Regions from separate parts of the Corynebacterium comes genome, predicted to be linked through region 1. Evidence: predicted binding sites of a transcription regulator. Region 1 holds the regulator's gene; each other region holds the start of a gene.
What was found. The regulator LexA, encoded in region 1, represses DNA repair genes until DNA is damaged. The targets are predictions, from matches to a motif close to CGAACANNTGTTCG.
Positions count from the first base shown of each region.

Region 2: the regulator LexA is predicted to act here: its motif matches at 1,817-1,830, upstream of CETAM_RS08395 (HNH endonuclease signature motif containing protein).
Region 3: the regulator LexA is predicted to act here: its motif matches at 1,664-1,677, upstream of CETAM_RS07085 (HNH endonuclease signature motif containing protein).

Region 1 covers NZ_CP046453.1:1,607,943-1,613,045, reverse strand. The annotation lists gene ptsP (phosphoenolpyruvate--protein phosphotransferase) at 1-114, shown strand, start outside; gene CETAM_RS07765 (DeoR/GlpR family DNA-binding transcription regulator) at 138-920, opposite strand; gene lexA (transcriptional repressor LexA) at 1,161-1,874, opposite strand; gene nrdR (transcriptional regulator NrdR) at 2,620-3,114, shown strand; gene hrpA (ATP-dependent RNA helicase HrpA) at 3,111-5,103, opposite strand, start outside.
Region 2 covers NZ_CP046453.1:1,742,931-1,748,033, forward strand. The annotation lists gene smc (chromosome segregation protein SMC) at 1-1,765, opposite strand, end outside; gene CETAM_RS08395 (HNH endonuclease signature motif containing protein) at 1,886-3,145, shown strand; gene CETAM_RS08400 (acylphosphatase) at 3,142-3,402, opposite strand; gene mutM (bifunctional DNA-formamidopyrimidine glycosylase/DNA-(apurinic or apyrimidinic site) lyase) at 3,410-4,228, opposite strand; gene rnc (ribonuclease III) at 4,212-4,967, opposite strand; gene CETAM_RS08415 (YceD family protein) at 4,964-5,103, opposite strand, start outside.
Region 3 covers NZ_CP046453.1:1,469,275-1,474,377, forward strand. The annotation lists gene def (peptide deformylase) at 1-20, opposite strand, end outside; gene CETAM_RS07085 (HNH endonuclease signature motif containing protein) at 110-1,597, opposite strand; gene CETAM_RS07090 (primosomal protein N') at 1,709-3,733, opposite strand; gene metK (methionine adenosyltransferase) at 3,745-4,971, opposite strand; gene coaBC (bifunctional phosphopantothenoylcysteine decarboxylase/phosphopantothenate--cysteine ligase CoaBC) at 5,079-5,103, opposite strand, start outside.

The DNA of each region.
Region 1 (5,103 bases):
GCCCAGCTGTCCTCCGTGGATCTGGCCACCTGCCGGGAAGTCGCCGAGGCTGTTCTCGACACCTCCGGGGCTGCCGCCGCACGCGAAGTCGCCCGTCAGATGCTCCTGGGCTGACCTGCTCCCGGAGAGACGCGGGGTCAGTCGCCCGCGATCACAACCTCGATCTCGCGCTCCCGCAGTGCCGACAGGAAGGACTCGGGGGCCGCGGAATCGGTGATAACCACGTCAATGTCGTCGATGCCGGCGAAACTGACCAGGTAGTCGGTGCCCAGCTTGGTGGAGTCGCAGAGGACAACCACCTTGTGGGCGTTGGTCACCATGGCGGATTTGATCGCAGCCTCCTGGGAGTCCGCCGTGGAAAGCCCGTGATCGAGGGTGAGTGCGTTGGTGCCGATGAACGCGACGTCCGCCCGCATGAGCGCCAGGGTGCGAAGGGCGGTGTCACCCACGACCGCCTGCGTGATGGCGCGCACCGAACCTCCGAGAAGCTGAACCTCCCGGAGCCCCTTGTTGGCCAGGTTCAGGGAGATCGGCAGGCTGTTGGTCACGATGGACCACTGTTCGGCGTTCGGCTGCTCGGCGATGAGCTCCGCCAGCGTGCCGATGGTGGAACCCGAGTCCAGGAAGAGCCCGCCGCGGGGCTCCGGAAGATAGCGCAGTGCCGCCCGCGCGATGGCTGATTTGGCGGTGGGGGCGGAACGGAAACGCGCGTCGAGGGAGAACTCTGCCGTCTGAAAAGTCTGGCTGGCCACGGCGCCACCGTGAACCCGGTGCACCACGCCCTCCCTGTCGAGCACGGCGAGATCCCGACGAATGGTCTCCGCTGTGACATCAAACCGGTTCGCCAGCTCGGTGACGTTGACCCGACCCTCAACAGCGGTGAGGGAGGCGATCTGTCTGCGACGCTCCTCTGCGTACATGGGTTCTCCTCTGTCGCCTCACGGACGGAATCGGACAAAAATGGATGTCTGTTTCCGCCATTGTTCCAAAATAAAAGGCCGCAGGGAAGAGAATGGGGATTAGCCAGTACAAATAGGTGCGAACCGGAGGACATCAAGCGAAAGGCGGTCGGCCGGGCCTGTCATCAAACCGGGCCCGTTCCCGTGGGTTGATGTGGAATTCTGTGCCGTCAATTGTCTGACTGGGCGGGGCGAACGTCTCTAGAGCTTCCGGAACACGGAGACGATCTTCCCCATGATTTCCGCCTTGTCGCCGGGGATCGGGGAGAAATCCTCGTTGTGCGGCAGCAGCCAGACCCCGGTGGAATCCTTGTGGAACTCCTTCGCAGTCGCCTCTCCGTCGATCAGGGCGGCGACGAACTCGCCCTTCTCCGCGACCGGCTGGGAACGGATGACGACCCAGTCGCCGTCGAGAATGCCGGCGTTCTTCATCGACTCACCCACGATCTGCAGCATGAACAGCTCACCGTCACCCACCAGGTCGGCCGGCAGCGGATAGTAGTCCTCGACCTCCTGCTCGGCGAGAATCGGTGAACCTGCGGCGATGCGGCCGAGCACCGGAATGAAGTTCGCGGCGCTGGCATCCTCCGGGGCCGTCGAAGTCTTGGCCACGACGCGCCGCCCAGGCTTCTTGGCGGTGTCGGTCGACGTCAGGGTACGCACGTCCACCGCACGCGGCTTGTTCGGGTCGCGACGGAGAAAACCCTTCTTCTCCAGCTGATTCAGCTGGTACGCGACCGAGGAGGTGGACTGCAGTCCCGCTGCGTCACCGATCTCCCGGATGCTCGGCGGATAGCCCCGCAGCACGACGGCATCCCGGATGACCTCAAGAATCCGTCGCTGACGATCGGAAAGTGTGGAGGGGTCCGGCTTGCCGGAGGGGGTCAGTTTGGCGGGGGCGCTCTTGCGGGTCATCGTCCTTCTCGTTCCTGGGGTGGTGGCGGTGCGTGCCGTATCGAATCGTCGGGGCGGCTCAGCGGCGTTCCGGTGGTCGTTGTTCGAATGGCGTGTCGTCCGCATGCCATTCACCTGTTACATGTTTAGCACGATCTGGTACGGATGTTCGACTGATGTGCGGGTTCTGTGGACAAAATTTCGAACGGGTGCTTTAATCGAACACATCAGCTAGTTAGAACACCTGAACGGTAGCACTGTTCGAGGGTGTTGACCAGTCTCGATATCCTCACAGCAGACAACGAAAGGACTTCGCCGTGATCACCTTCCTGCATCGTCCATGCCCAGGTGGCAGCGTCCATACTTCCGTACATGACTCCGTCCGCCCGGCCGCTGTGTGGGAGCCGTCGAGCTTCCACAGGTCCCCTTCCTGTGGCCGGGGTGTTCGAACTCTGGTGCCCGCAAATCGAACACAGGGCCTACCTGGCGCCGATCCTCTGCCGCGGGACGCAGGTGAGGGACATTCCAGCCGCTGGCGGGAGACCGGCCTGACGTATCTGCTCGGCGCACTTTTCGGTCTGGTGGTGGTCAGTGCCTCCTTCCGGGGTGCCGGGGATGAAGGCGTAACCGGATCTACGGTGTATCCCGCGGGCAACCAGACGCAGTCGAGCGACGAGGCGCGTTAGGGGAAATCTTCCCGGGGAGTAGGATCGGTGCCACCATCCGGTCCACCGGTTTCCTCCCAGAAAGGCACTGGAGACACGCTGTGTACTGCCCGTTCTGCCATCACGATCACTCCCGTGTCATTGACTCGCGCATTATCGACGCCGGAGCCGCCATCCGTCGCCGGCGTGAGTGCACCAAATGCAACGGACGTTTCACCACGATTGAGAAGGCCGTTCTCCTGGTGATCAAGCGCAACGGCGTCACGGAGCCGTTCAGTCGCGACAAGGTTGTCCTGGGTGTCCGCCGCGCCTGCCAGGGCCGCGATGTCTCCGATGATGCGCTCAAGCGTCTCGCGCAGGAAGTGGAGGAGAGGGTTCGTTCTCAGGGTGGCTCCCAGGTGAATGCGAACGACATCGGACTTGCCATCCTCGAACCGCTACGCGCTCTTGATGAGGTCGCCTACCTGCGCTTCGCGTCCGTGTACAAGTCCTTCGAGTCGGCCGAGGACTTCGAGTCGGAGATCCGGCTCATGCGCCGCCGGGCTCGGGAGGAAGAAGCGGCGGCCGAGTCCCTCGAGGGCTGGCCCGGGGCCTAGCGGAGCTTGTCCACGGCCTTCTGGATACGGCGCAGGGAGATCGGCCGCGCGGTGCCCAGGCGCTGGGCGAACAGGCTCACCCGAAGTTCCTCGATCATCCAGCGGATGTCCTTGACCTCGCGGGTCTTCTCCCGACCTTTCGGCAGCCTGGCGAGCCGGAGGTTGAGGTAGGACTGGGCCTCCTCGACCTCATCCTGACGGTCTACGTCTTTGTCCGGGTCCTGTGCCATCTCCTCGAGACGGACTCGCATCGCCTGCAGGTAGCGGGGGAGGTGACGAAGCTGGGCGGATCCGTGCAGGGTGACGGCATTCCTGGGCACCAGGAACTCCAGCTGTGCCTTCATGTCGTCGATGGCCTCGCCGCTCCAGCGCGCGAGTTCTTCGGCGACGGACTGGTATTCGATGAGCGCGGGAGCAAGCGCCACCACGGTGCGTCGGACAGTGCCTGAGACCTCGGGGGAAACCTTCTTCCTCAGTTCCTCGAACTCCTCCGGGGAACGTACCGGACCGCCGTGCGCAATCATGAGGTCCCGGATGGCGGCCACCCGCGCATCCTCGATCAGTCCTGCGGCGCCGCCGTGCGGGTAGTTGTCCACCGCCACCCGCTGCTGCAGGGGAAGTCCCTTGGTCATCTGGTTGGCGTTGACGGAGATCTCGCGGAGCAGGAGCGTCAGCGTCGCGGTCATCATGGAGGCCTCGGCTGCGGCCCTGGTCGGGTGCACGCGGATCTCCACGCCGCCCGGGGTGGCCACGAGCGCGGGGTAGGCGGTGATCTCGTGGCCGTCGACGACCGTCTGCACCTCTTCGGCGACGGTACCCAGGGTGTCGGACGTCCACTCCGACACCGCCTTGGACTCACTGGTGCGCGACACCCTGCTCACCGATGCTCTGATGGAGCCGGCGTTGCGCTCGATGAGTGCACCGAGATCCTTGTCGGCGTCGATGACCTTGCCCCGTTTGTCCACGGCTCCGAAGGTCATCTTCAGGTGGGCGGGGACGGCGGAGGGGCGGAAATCCTCGGCCGTGATCTGTCGCCCGCCGAGCGAACGCAGGATCTCGGCGAACTGCTCGACCAGCGGCCCCGCGTAGGGGCGCAGTCGGGGCAGCGCCCGGGCGGCGTAGTCCGGTGCGGGCACGACCGTCTTGCGCAGCTCCTTCGGCAGGGTTCGGATGAGCTCGGTGAGCAGTTCCTCGCGAAGCCCCGGTACGAGCCAGTCGAAGCCTTCCCGGTCCATGCCGGCCAGCAGAGGAATGGGGACCAGGATGGTCACGCCGTCCTGCGGGTGACCGGGTTCGAAACGGTACTCCAGGTCGTAGTCGATGCTGCCCTTGCGCCACTTGTCGGGGAAGGCGGCCTCGGTGATCTCCTCGGCGTCGACACCCAGCAGCGTGTCAGGGTCGAAGTCGAGCAGGTGCGGGTTGGTCTGGCGTTCCTTCTTCCACCAGGCGTCGAAGTGCCGGCCCGTGGTGATGGTCTGGGGCAGGCGGGAGTCGTAGAAATCGAAGAGGGTGTCCTCGTCGACTATGAGACCGCGACGACGGGCCTTCTCCTCGATTTCGGCGGCGGCCTCAAGTTTCTCCACGTTGGAGTGGAAGAAGGTGTGGTGGGTGGTCCAGTCGCCCTCGATGAGGGCATGCCGGATGAACATGTCCCGCGCGGCCTCGGGATCGACATGGTGGTAGGCGACCACCCGGTCGGCGATGATGGTCAGGCCGTACAGGGTGGACTTCTGGTGGGCGATGCCGGAGGCACGCTTGCGGGACCAGCTGGGTTCGGAATGCTGGTGCTTGAGCAGGGGGCCCGCTAGCTTCTCCACCCAGGCGGGTTCGATCTTCGCCACGTCGCGTGCCCACAGCCGGGAGGTCTCCACGAGTTCGCCGGCCATGAGGAACTCCGGTGGCTTCTTGGCCAGGGAGGAGCCGGGAAAGATCATGAAACGGGTGCCGCGGGCGCCCTTGAATTCGCGGGTGTTGCCGTCGCGGGCGCCG
Region 2 (5,103 bases), 130 kb from region 1:
CGAGCAGTCGGTTGAGTGGCATGTGGATACGTTCATCTGCGTCGATGTGGTCGAGCAGCCAGGTGGTGCCTGCGGGAAGGTCGGCGTTCAGCCGCCACGCGTCACCGCGTGCGGACTCGTCGACGAGGACAGTGCGGGAGGCGCCACGGAGCTTCTCGACGACCCCCTCATCCACCGCACCCACCAGCGCGTCCGCATGTGCGCCGAGCGCTGCCGACACCGCCCTGCCCTGCTTCGTGTGCAGGAGTCCGGCGAGAGCCGGCCAGTCCAGATCCACGTCGGCGACCGGCACGTTCTGACGCAGCGTGTCGATCCTCGACTGCAGCGAGTACACCGTCCGCTCCCGCACACGTTGTTCTTCACGCAGCTGATCGAGTCTCTTCTCCGCGGCTCCGGCTTCGCTGGCGGCACGGATGTGGGCGTCTTCGAGCGGGCCGCGTTCCCCCGAGAGTTCCCGGATCTTCTCCGCCGTGGCTTCAGCCTCCTTCTGCGCCGACGTCGTACGTGCCAGGGTTTCCCCGAGGATCTCCGCCTGTCGGGCGATCTCGTCCTCCGCGGCCTTCACCTGCCCGGCCAGTGACTCCTCCGCGGCAAGGAGCCGCACGACGCCTTCCCGACGGTCCGCGATGGCACGAACCTGCGCCATGTGCTCGGCCTCCGCTTCCCCCCGTGCCTCCTCCCGCTCGAAGACCTCATCCCGGATCGACTCCAGCCGCTCCCGGGCAATGTCCACACCTTCGGAGAGTCGGGCGAACTCCGCCTCCGCCTCCTCCGCACGTCGTCCAAGCACCTCGGGATCCTGACCGGTGTAGGCGACGACGTTAGCGTTCGAGGCACGCTCAGCGGCAATTCGGGAGGTCGCCGAGACACGTTCCGCGAGCGCGGCGAGGGTGAACCAGAGTTGCTGCGCAGCCTCCGCCTGCGGGACCAACTCCTCCAGCTGCGACTCCAGGGTGAGCTGTTCTCCGCTCGCCTCCTCCAGGATGTCGGTGACCTCCCCGACCTGCTCGGCCAGCAGTCGCGCCCGACGGCCTGCGTCGTCGAATTCGGAGCGGAGACGGTGGACGCGCTCGCCGGCGAGACGCAGACGGGCGTCGCGAAGCGTGGCCTGCACGGTGGCTGCGCGTTGCGCCGCCTCGGCCTGTCTGGCCAGCGGCTTGAGCTGGCGGCCCAGTTCCTGCGTCAGGTCCGTGAGTCGGTCGAGGTTGGCCTGCATTCCCACGAGCTTGCGCTGCGCTTTTTCTTTGCGACGCCGGTGCTTGAGCACGCCGGCGGCCTCCTCGATGAAGGCACGGCGTTCCTCCGGACGCGCCTCCAGGATCTGCGCGAGCCGCCCCTGACCGACGATGACGTGCATCTCCCGACCGATGCCCGAGTCCGAGAGCAACTCCTGGATATCCATGAGCCGGGCCTTCGCACCGTTGATCTCGTATTCGCTGGCACCGTCACGGAACATACGGCGGGTGATGGAGACCTCGCTGTAGTCGATGGGTAGGGCGCCGTCGGAGTTGTCGATTGTGAGCGTGACCTCAGCGCGGCCGAGAGGTTTACGGTCCCCTGCACCCGCGAAAATGACGTCCTGCATCTTGCCGCCACGGAGCGTCTTCGCCCCCTGCTCCCCCATCACCCAGGCGAGGGCGTCCACGACGTTTGATTTTCCGGAACCATTCGGGCCTACGACAGCACAAATGCCCGGTTCAAATTTCAGGGTCGTCGCAGACGCGAAGGACTTGAAGCCCTTGAGTGTCAGCGATTTCAGATGCACGCGAAAAGGGTAGCACCGGGAAAAGATCTTCCAGGTAGGGCTTGCGGGTTTCGAAGAGGTGTTCTAGGGTAGGTTTCGAACGTACGGACGATTATTGGGGGATACGTCATGTCGGCGGTCATGTCGGTTGTGGAAAAGGAACTGGAGGAACTCCTCCGGCCGACCACCTTCTATGCCGTGTGCTCGCCGGAGGACCCGGTCGCGATCCGCAATGCCCGCATCCGTCGCGCCGACCACGAGATGTGGCAGGCGATCCTCCCCGGGGAGGACACCGACCTGGCCATCGTCGTGGCCAGCCTACGCAAGTCGACCGGCCACAACGACAGCTACATCGAGGGCGCCATCCACGCCCACCGACGTCTACACGAGCTTCCACGCCTTCAACGGCTCCAGCAACGGCTGTACCATCTCGACCTTCCACGCCTCCGGGCAATCGACAGGGTGTTGTGCAAGCTTGACGCCACGAACGATGAGCACATGGCAATAGTCGACGAGGAGATCGCGACGTACCTCACCCCTCGCAGGGCGAACCAGAATCTCCCCTCCCCCTCCGCCATCCGCGCGAAACTCAACGCCATCATCCAGACCCTCGACACATCCGTCTCCGGCGACGACTCGCCGACGGGCCCGGACACCGACCACTACCGCCTGGGCATCGACGGAAACAGGGGTTACCTGGAGCTGGAGACCGATGCCGTCACCGCTCAGGAGATCGATCTGCACGTACGCGCCCACGCGTCGACCAGGGACATATCCCTGACCCAGGCTCTGGTCGACCTCATCCGCGGCAACGGCAGAACCAACGTCACCCTCAACGTCTACCGCGCCACCGACGTCGTGGACGCCCCCGCCTACATCCCCGGCATCGGCTGGGCACATAGCCGCGTCGCCGAAGAAATGGCCGCCAGGGCAACCTCCATCCGGGATATGGACGAGCTGTACGACAAGGTATCCACGGCATACCGGACGCCGGATGATATCCGCGCGGTCGTCATCGGGCTTGACGGGGTCTGCGGATTCCCCAGTTGTCAGCGCCCCGGCCACCACTGCCAGATGGACCACCGGATCAACCACGAGGTCGGCGGCCCCACCACCGCATCGAACCTGGTGACCTTGTGTCAGTACCATCACAACCTGAAGACCGACGGCCGGGTGAGATACATCATCGACCCCGATACGCGGGAGATCGTCTGGCTCTTCGACAACGGGCAGTACGTGATCGAGGAACCCGCCGGCCCGCTGTCACCTCATGCGCGCAACTGGTTACAGACCGTCGGGCAGCGGACAGAGAAGCGCCGGGCCAGGATCAGAGCGGAATCCCAGATACGGAAAGCGACCTCAGATCCACCCAGGCGGGATGATGATCCGCCACCCTTCTAGAGCGTGTCGAAACCCCGTTCACCCACTGGCTCCGCCCATTCCTGGGTCACTTCATCGACGCTTCCCGGGCCCGACCACAGTCGACGCAGCAACTCCCCGACCGCTTCATCGGGACCTTCGGCGATGACCTGAACGCGGCCGTCGGAAAGATTGGTGGCGGAGCCCGCCAGCCCGAGCTCGATCGCCTGGGAACGAGTCCACCAGCGGAAACCCACACCCTGGACATGGCCGTCGATATGGGCGACAAGACGTTTCATCGGACTCCTAATTGACCTGGCACACAGGGCAGTAGTGGGTCGAGCGATTCTGGAAGGCCACCCGCCGGATCGGCGTACCGCACCGATGGCAGGGTTCACCCTCCTGACCATAGGCATGGAGAGATCGGGAGAAGTAGCCGGAGGCGCCGTTGACGTTGACGTAGAGGGCGTCGAAGCTGGTGCCGCCGGCATCGAGGGCTCGGCGCATGACGTCGGCGGCGGCGTCGAGAAGCGAGACCACGTCGCCCTGCCGCAGGCTTGAGGCCCGTCGGGTCGGAAGGACGCCGGCCTGCCAGAGTGCTTCGTCGGCGTAGATGTTGCCGATACCGCTGACCACGGTCTGGTCGAGAAGGACGGACTTGATCGGCGACTTCTTCTGCCGGACACGCCGGGCGGTGGCGACGACGTCGAAATCGGGCTCGAGGGGATCGAGGGCGATGTGCGCGACAGGCTCAGGGATGCCGTCGATGAGCCGGGTGTGCAGCCATCGGCCGAAGGTGCGCTGGTCGACGAAGGCGAGCTCCTTGCCGCTGACCTCGGAACGGATCCGCAGGTGGCGGGACGTGCAGGTGCCGGGTTCGCCGATGAGCATCTGTCCGCTCATGCCGAGGTGGACGAAGAGGGCGGAATCGCCCAGATCGCACCACAGGTACTTGCCGCGGCGGCGGACATCCCGGATCGTGGCGCCGACGAGCAGCGCGTCCAGGGGTGCGTCCTGACCGCGGTTGGCCCGGGGGTGCAGCACTTCCACCTGTTCGAAGACACCTCCGAGCAGATGTTCGGCCATGCCCCGGCGGACTACCTCAACTTCAGGGAGTTCCGGCACGGGGGTTCTCCCGGAGGATCAGGAACGCCTGGCGGGCGGAGGCCTGTTCGGCGACCTTCTTGCTGGGGCCGACGCCGGTGCCCAGCTCCACGCCGTTCACCGTGACGGCGGCGGAGAAGATCAGGTCGTGGTCCGGACCGGTGGAGGTCGCCTCGTACACCGGCATGGGGTACTTCAGCTCGGCGGCACGTTCCTGCAGCGTCGTCTTCCAGTCGCGGTGGATGTTGCTTGCCGACGCCGCGTCGATCTTCTCCTCGAACAGTCGTAGGACGACATCGCGGGCGGTCTCGAAACCGTGCTGCAGGTAGATCGCCCCGAGAATCGCCTCGGTGGTGTCCGCGAGGATGGAGTCCTTGTCGCGACCTTCGGTCACGAGCTCCCCCTTGCCCAGCAGGATATGGGGGCCGAGGTTGATTTCGCGTGCGATGTCAGCGAGCCCGTAACGGGAGACGATGGAGGCACGCATCTTCGAGATGTCGGACTCCGGCCTCGAAGAGTACTGGGAGTACAGCTTTGTCGCGACCGAAAGGCCGAGGACGGCGTCGCCGAGGAACTCGAGGCGCTCATTGTTCGGCAGGGTGCCGTTTTCGTTGGCGAAGCTGCGGTGCGTCAGGGCGAGGCGGAGGAAATCATCGCTGACGGTGACCCCGAGGGCGTCGAAAAGCCGGGTGTGGTCGACCGCCCGGAACGCGGCCTCAAGCGCCTCTTCCCCGCTGGGCCGGTGACGCTTGCGCATCACAGGAACTTCTCCAGGTCCGACCACCGCGGGTCGGCCGGCTTGTGTTCACCGGAGACACCGTCCGGGGAGGGGGTGTCGGACTCCTCACACCCACCCTCGCAGGTCGGGTTGAAGGGCAGGGCGAGGACAGCCTCGT
Region 3 (5,103 bases), 140 kb from region 1:
CGGATGTCACGGATAGTCATGGGTGGTGCGGGCTCCTTCATCGCTCACGTATCGTCCTCATAGTCTACGTCTCCCCTGCTGCAGTCAGAATTCCCGTCCCCGCCGGGCATCAGGCGTACTCCTCGACGAGAGGGGGATCGGACGATTGTCCCCGGCTGCGTATCTTGGCTCCGGCGGACTGTTGCTGAAATTCGGTTTCATTGAAGCGCATCGGTCCGCCGTGGGGTGGTGTCCACCCGGTCCTCCCCGTGGTGGGGTCCTTGTCCATGTGCCCGAGGCCCCCGGCCCCGTCCCGCTGATCACGGTTCGCGGAATGATGCGGGCGGCAGATGATGGTGAGGTTCTCGATGTCGGTGTTCCCCTTTTTCAGCCACGCCACCATGTGGTGGATATCCGCGTCACACAGCCCGGTCGTGCACTCCGGACGGGTACAGCACAGCTCCTGGGCGAACAGTGCCAGACGCTGGAACACGCTGGCGCTGCGACTGGTGCGCCCCAGGTCAAGTACCTGCCCCCGGTCATCGTGCAGCACCCCGATGTCGTAGCGGGCTGCCCCCAGCCGCAGGACATCGGCCGGCGTGAGCAGGTGGCCGGTGTTGGTGGGGAACCTGTCATCAGGCTGCAGGTCATCCAGCTCGGCAGCTGTCATCGACACCACCACCGAGCCCACACCGTGGCGGGCCTGAGCTGAATCATCATCCAGGTAGCGGCCCAGGATGACCATCAGCTGATCAACCAGGCGGGCGGCCATCGGCCGCTTATCCTGCTCCGCCGGCACCGAGGCGTTGACGCCGGGACGTTTGCCCGGTGCAAGGGCTGCCCTGAGGGTCGCCAGGCCGGCGCCATCCAGGTACATCGACACATTCGCCCCGCCATCGGCATCCTGCGCACCGATGATGATCTTTCGCTTCCGGAGGGCGGCGAAAGGGTCGGTCTTCCCGTCGGGTGTCCGCCCTTTCCGGTTGGCCTGCCGGATACGCTCCCGCAGCCAGGTCCGGAGATCCTCCAGGGGGCGCCGCCCGGCCTCCTGGAAGGCAAGGGCGAAGAGCTCCTGGTAAGTCGGATCGGCGTGGGCGTTGAGGTGCTCCAGCTCCCGGACGATCATCGCCTGTTTCTCCGCGGATTCGACCTTCCGGGCCCTGTCCCGCGCCCTGCGCTGAGCTTCCTCCTCCCTGCGCCGGCGTTCGGCCTGCTCCCGACGGATCCGCTCAGTCTCCTCTTCCCGTGTGCGGCGCTGGGCCTCTGTTTCGTCGGGCTCCGGCGCCGGCTCAGGTTGCGGTTGCACCGTCGGGCGTGCGAACAGCGCCTCTGCCCGCTTGAGCCGCGAACGGGCCTCGGACTTCGACAGTCCCAGCGCCCGGGTCAGGTACTCGGTGGTGTGCACCGCTCCGACATATTTTCCCGCACCCGCCCGGTCGGCGGCGTATGCGAAGGCCGCGTCAATGAAACCCTTGGCGCCGATGACCTTCTCCAGGCGTTCGAACTCCTCCCGGACATCCTCGACAATCACCGCGGTGGGATCCGCCATCAGTTCCGATAGTTCTGCCAGTGCGCCGTCGATCCGGTCGACGATCCCGGCCATCTTCCGCCCGTCCATGACTCACCCCCTGGTCGCTTACATGTTCGACTCTATCAAGCCGCCAGGGCGCCCACCACCAACTTTCGAATGTTTATTCGATCGCACCTCTGGTCCAGGTCAGCCTCCGCCTTATCCGACGTGGATCGGATCCACCTGGATCCGTAGCGGGAGATCGTCCTTACGACCGGCCTTCGCTGCAGCGGCCGCCTTCAGCGCCTTGCCCAGCACCGACCGCGGCCCCGGGGGAGTCCGCAGCAGGATCCGCTGGACGGGACCGAAGCGATTCTCGTCATACTCTCCGGGCAGCGTCACGCCGGGCGGGAGGTCGACCGGTCCGAGCACTTCGGTGTGTTCCGGAAGTTCCAGGATCTCGAGGAAGGTGTCCAGCGCCGCGTTGGCGCCGTCGATGGCGGCCATGTGGACGGCGGGAGGGAAGCGGACGTCGACACGCTGGGCGAGCTCGCGGGCTGCCGCGCCCACCATGTCCCATCTGATCAGTGACTGCACAACAGGCATTCCGGGATCCGCGACCACGACCACTTCCCCACCGCGCCAGGCCGGGGTGACCAGGGAGGCCACCGCTGCCCACTTGGCCAGGGTGTCCTCGGTGGCGCGCAGATCCTGCCGCCCGAGCAGCGCCCAGGTGTCCAGCAGCAGCGCAGCGCCGTAGGAGCCGTCGACGACGTCAGGTTCCGCGCCCGGGGTCGCCACGACCAGCGCAGGTGCATGGTCGACCGCGGACACCACCTTGTTACCGCCGGAGGTGATCACCCGGGTGGAGGGGAAGGCTCTGCCCAGCTCCTCGGCGGTACGGTCTGCACCGAGCACCACGGCACGCAGCCGGACGGAGCCGCACTCGCCGCAGCGGTGACGGGCGTCGGGGCGGCCGCACCACCGGCAGGTGGGCACCCCACCCCGGCTACCGCCGGCGGCGGGAAGTCCCAGCGGCCCGTTGCACTGGCGGCACCTGGCGGGCGCCCTGCAGGAGCCGCACGCCAGGGTGGGCACGTAGCCCTTGCGGGGGACCTGGATGAGTGCGGGCTCGCCACGTTCCAGGGAAGCGCGCAGGGCGTCGAACGCCTGTTTCGGCAGCCGGGCGGAAGCCGCCAGCGGATCGCGGACCAGTTCGAACTCCGTGTCGGCGGCCGCACGGATCAGCGGGGAACGCTGGCGAATCGTCTCCCGGGGCGCCACCAGGTCGTGGGCCCAGCCCGAGTCCGCGAGCAGCTGCACCTCGGCGGTCCGGGAATGCCCGCCGAGAATCAGCGAACATCCCTCGAGCGCGCTGCGGGTGGTCAGGACCTCGCGCGCATGGGCGTAGGGGGCGCGGGGATCGACGAGGTTGTCGTCTCCGTCGTGCAGGATCACCGCCAGACGCAGATCCTGTACCGGTGCGAACGCCGCCGATCGCGTCCCCACCACCAGCCTGGCCTGCCCGTCGAGCACCGCCAGGAAGCGCCGGTAGCGCGCCTGCGGACCCAGGGCCGCAGTCAGCGTGGTCACCTGCTTCGCGGAAACCAACTGGCGCAGCGCGTGTTCGAGCTTGTCCACGTCCCGCTGGTCCGGCACCACCAGCAGCGCTCCCCCGCCGTCCTTGACCACCTTCACGGCCAATGCCGCGAGGGCATCCGCCCAGGAGTCCCCCGGGGCGATCTGCCATGCGGCGCGCGCCGTCTGGCCGCCGAGAACCGCGTCGACGAAAGATTCGCCGAACTGGTAGGCCGACCACGAGGACAGGTCAGGTTCACCGACGTCCCCCAACTCCGACCAGGGCACCGATGTGTCGGTCTCCGCGGCCCGGGCGTGCCGGGACGGTACGGCCGAGCGTATGAGATCGGAACGGATGCCTGCGTAGCGGTCGCAGAGGGCGTCGATAAGCGCTGCGGTGCGCGGTGGATACACGATCTCCGGGGCGATGACCCTTTCGAGGTAGCGCAATGACCCTTCGTGCTCGGATTCGGTGACACGTTCCAGGAGGATCGCGTCCACCAGACGTCCGGCGAAGCGGATGCGCACCCGTACCCCGGGCTGCGCGGCCTCATCGTCTTCGGCGGAGACCCGGTAATCGAAGACCCTGTCCAGGTGTGCCAGGCCCAGGAGAGGAAGAACCCGCGCCACCGACCTGTGTGCTGCGGGGACGCGGGATGTGGCCATGGACAACCACTTTAGCGGCCGAGGGCGGCCTTCAGATCGGACACGCGGTTGGTGTGCTCCCACGGCAGATCAAGGTCGAGGCGACCGAAGTGGCCGTACGCGGAGGTCTGGCTGTAGATCGGGGCCAGCAGCTTCAGTTCACGGATGATGGCGGCCGGACGGAGGTCGAAGACCTTCTCCACCGCACCCTGGATGTCTTCATCGGTGAGTCCCTGGGCCGCGGTGCCGAAGGTCTCCACGTAGAGGCCCACGGGCGCTGCGCGACCAATGGCGTAGGCGACCTGGACCTCGACGCGCTCCGCCAGCCCGGCGGCGACGATGTTCTTGGCCACCCAACGCATGGCGTACGCGGCGGAACGGTCGACCTTGCTGGGGTCCTTGCCGGAGAAGGCGCCGCCACCGTGGCGGGCCATGCCGCCGTAGGTGTCGACGATGATCTTGCGTCCCGTCAACCCGGCATCGCCCATCGGGCCGCCGAGAATGAAGGAACCGGAGGGGTTGACCAGCAGCGCCGTCCTGTCGTCGACCATGTTCTCCAGGCCGGCGTCGGCGATAACCTGATCCAGCACATGCTCGCGGAGCTGCTCGGCGAGCCACGCCTGGGTGGCCTCCGGGTCGTGCTGGGTGGAGATGACCACCGTGTCCAGGCGGACCGGACGGTCGTTCCGGTCGTATTCGAAGGTGACCTGGGTCTTGCCGTCCGGACGCAGCATGGGCACGATGCCCTCCTTGCGCACCTGGGTCAGGCGGCGGGAGAGGCGGTGCGCCAGCGCGATGGGCAGCGGCATGAACTCCGGGGTCTCGTTCGAGGCGTAGCCGAACATGAGGCCCTGGTCGCCGGCGCCGGCCATGTCATCGTCCTCGATCACCGCGCCCGAACGGGCCTCCTGGGACCGCGTCACGCCGTCGCCGATCTCCTTCGACTGCTCACCGATGGCGACGTTGACGCCGCAGGTGCGGCCGTCGAAGCCGACCTCGGAGGAGGTGAAGCCGATGTCCACCAGCGTCTTGCGGACCAGGCCGGCGATGTCGACGTAGGACTCCGTGGTGACCTCACCCACGACGTGCACCTGACCTGTGGTCACAAGCGTCTCCACCGCGACGCGCGAATGGGGGTCCTGCGCGAGCATCGCATCGAGCACGGCGTCGGAGATGGCGTCGCAGATCTTGTCCGGGTGACCCTCGGTCACTGATTCGCTGGTGAACAGGCGGATCGGTGCGGGCTTGTCGAAGGCCACGGTGGTGGTGGCGGGATTCTCTGACACGTGGGTGGTCCTTTGCGAATGGCAGCTAGAAAACTATGACTAAGCGTCTCGCCCAATATAGACCAAGCTGTCTAAATCCGTCAATCGGGGAGCCCGTCCACCGCC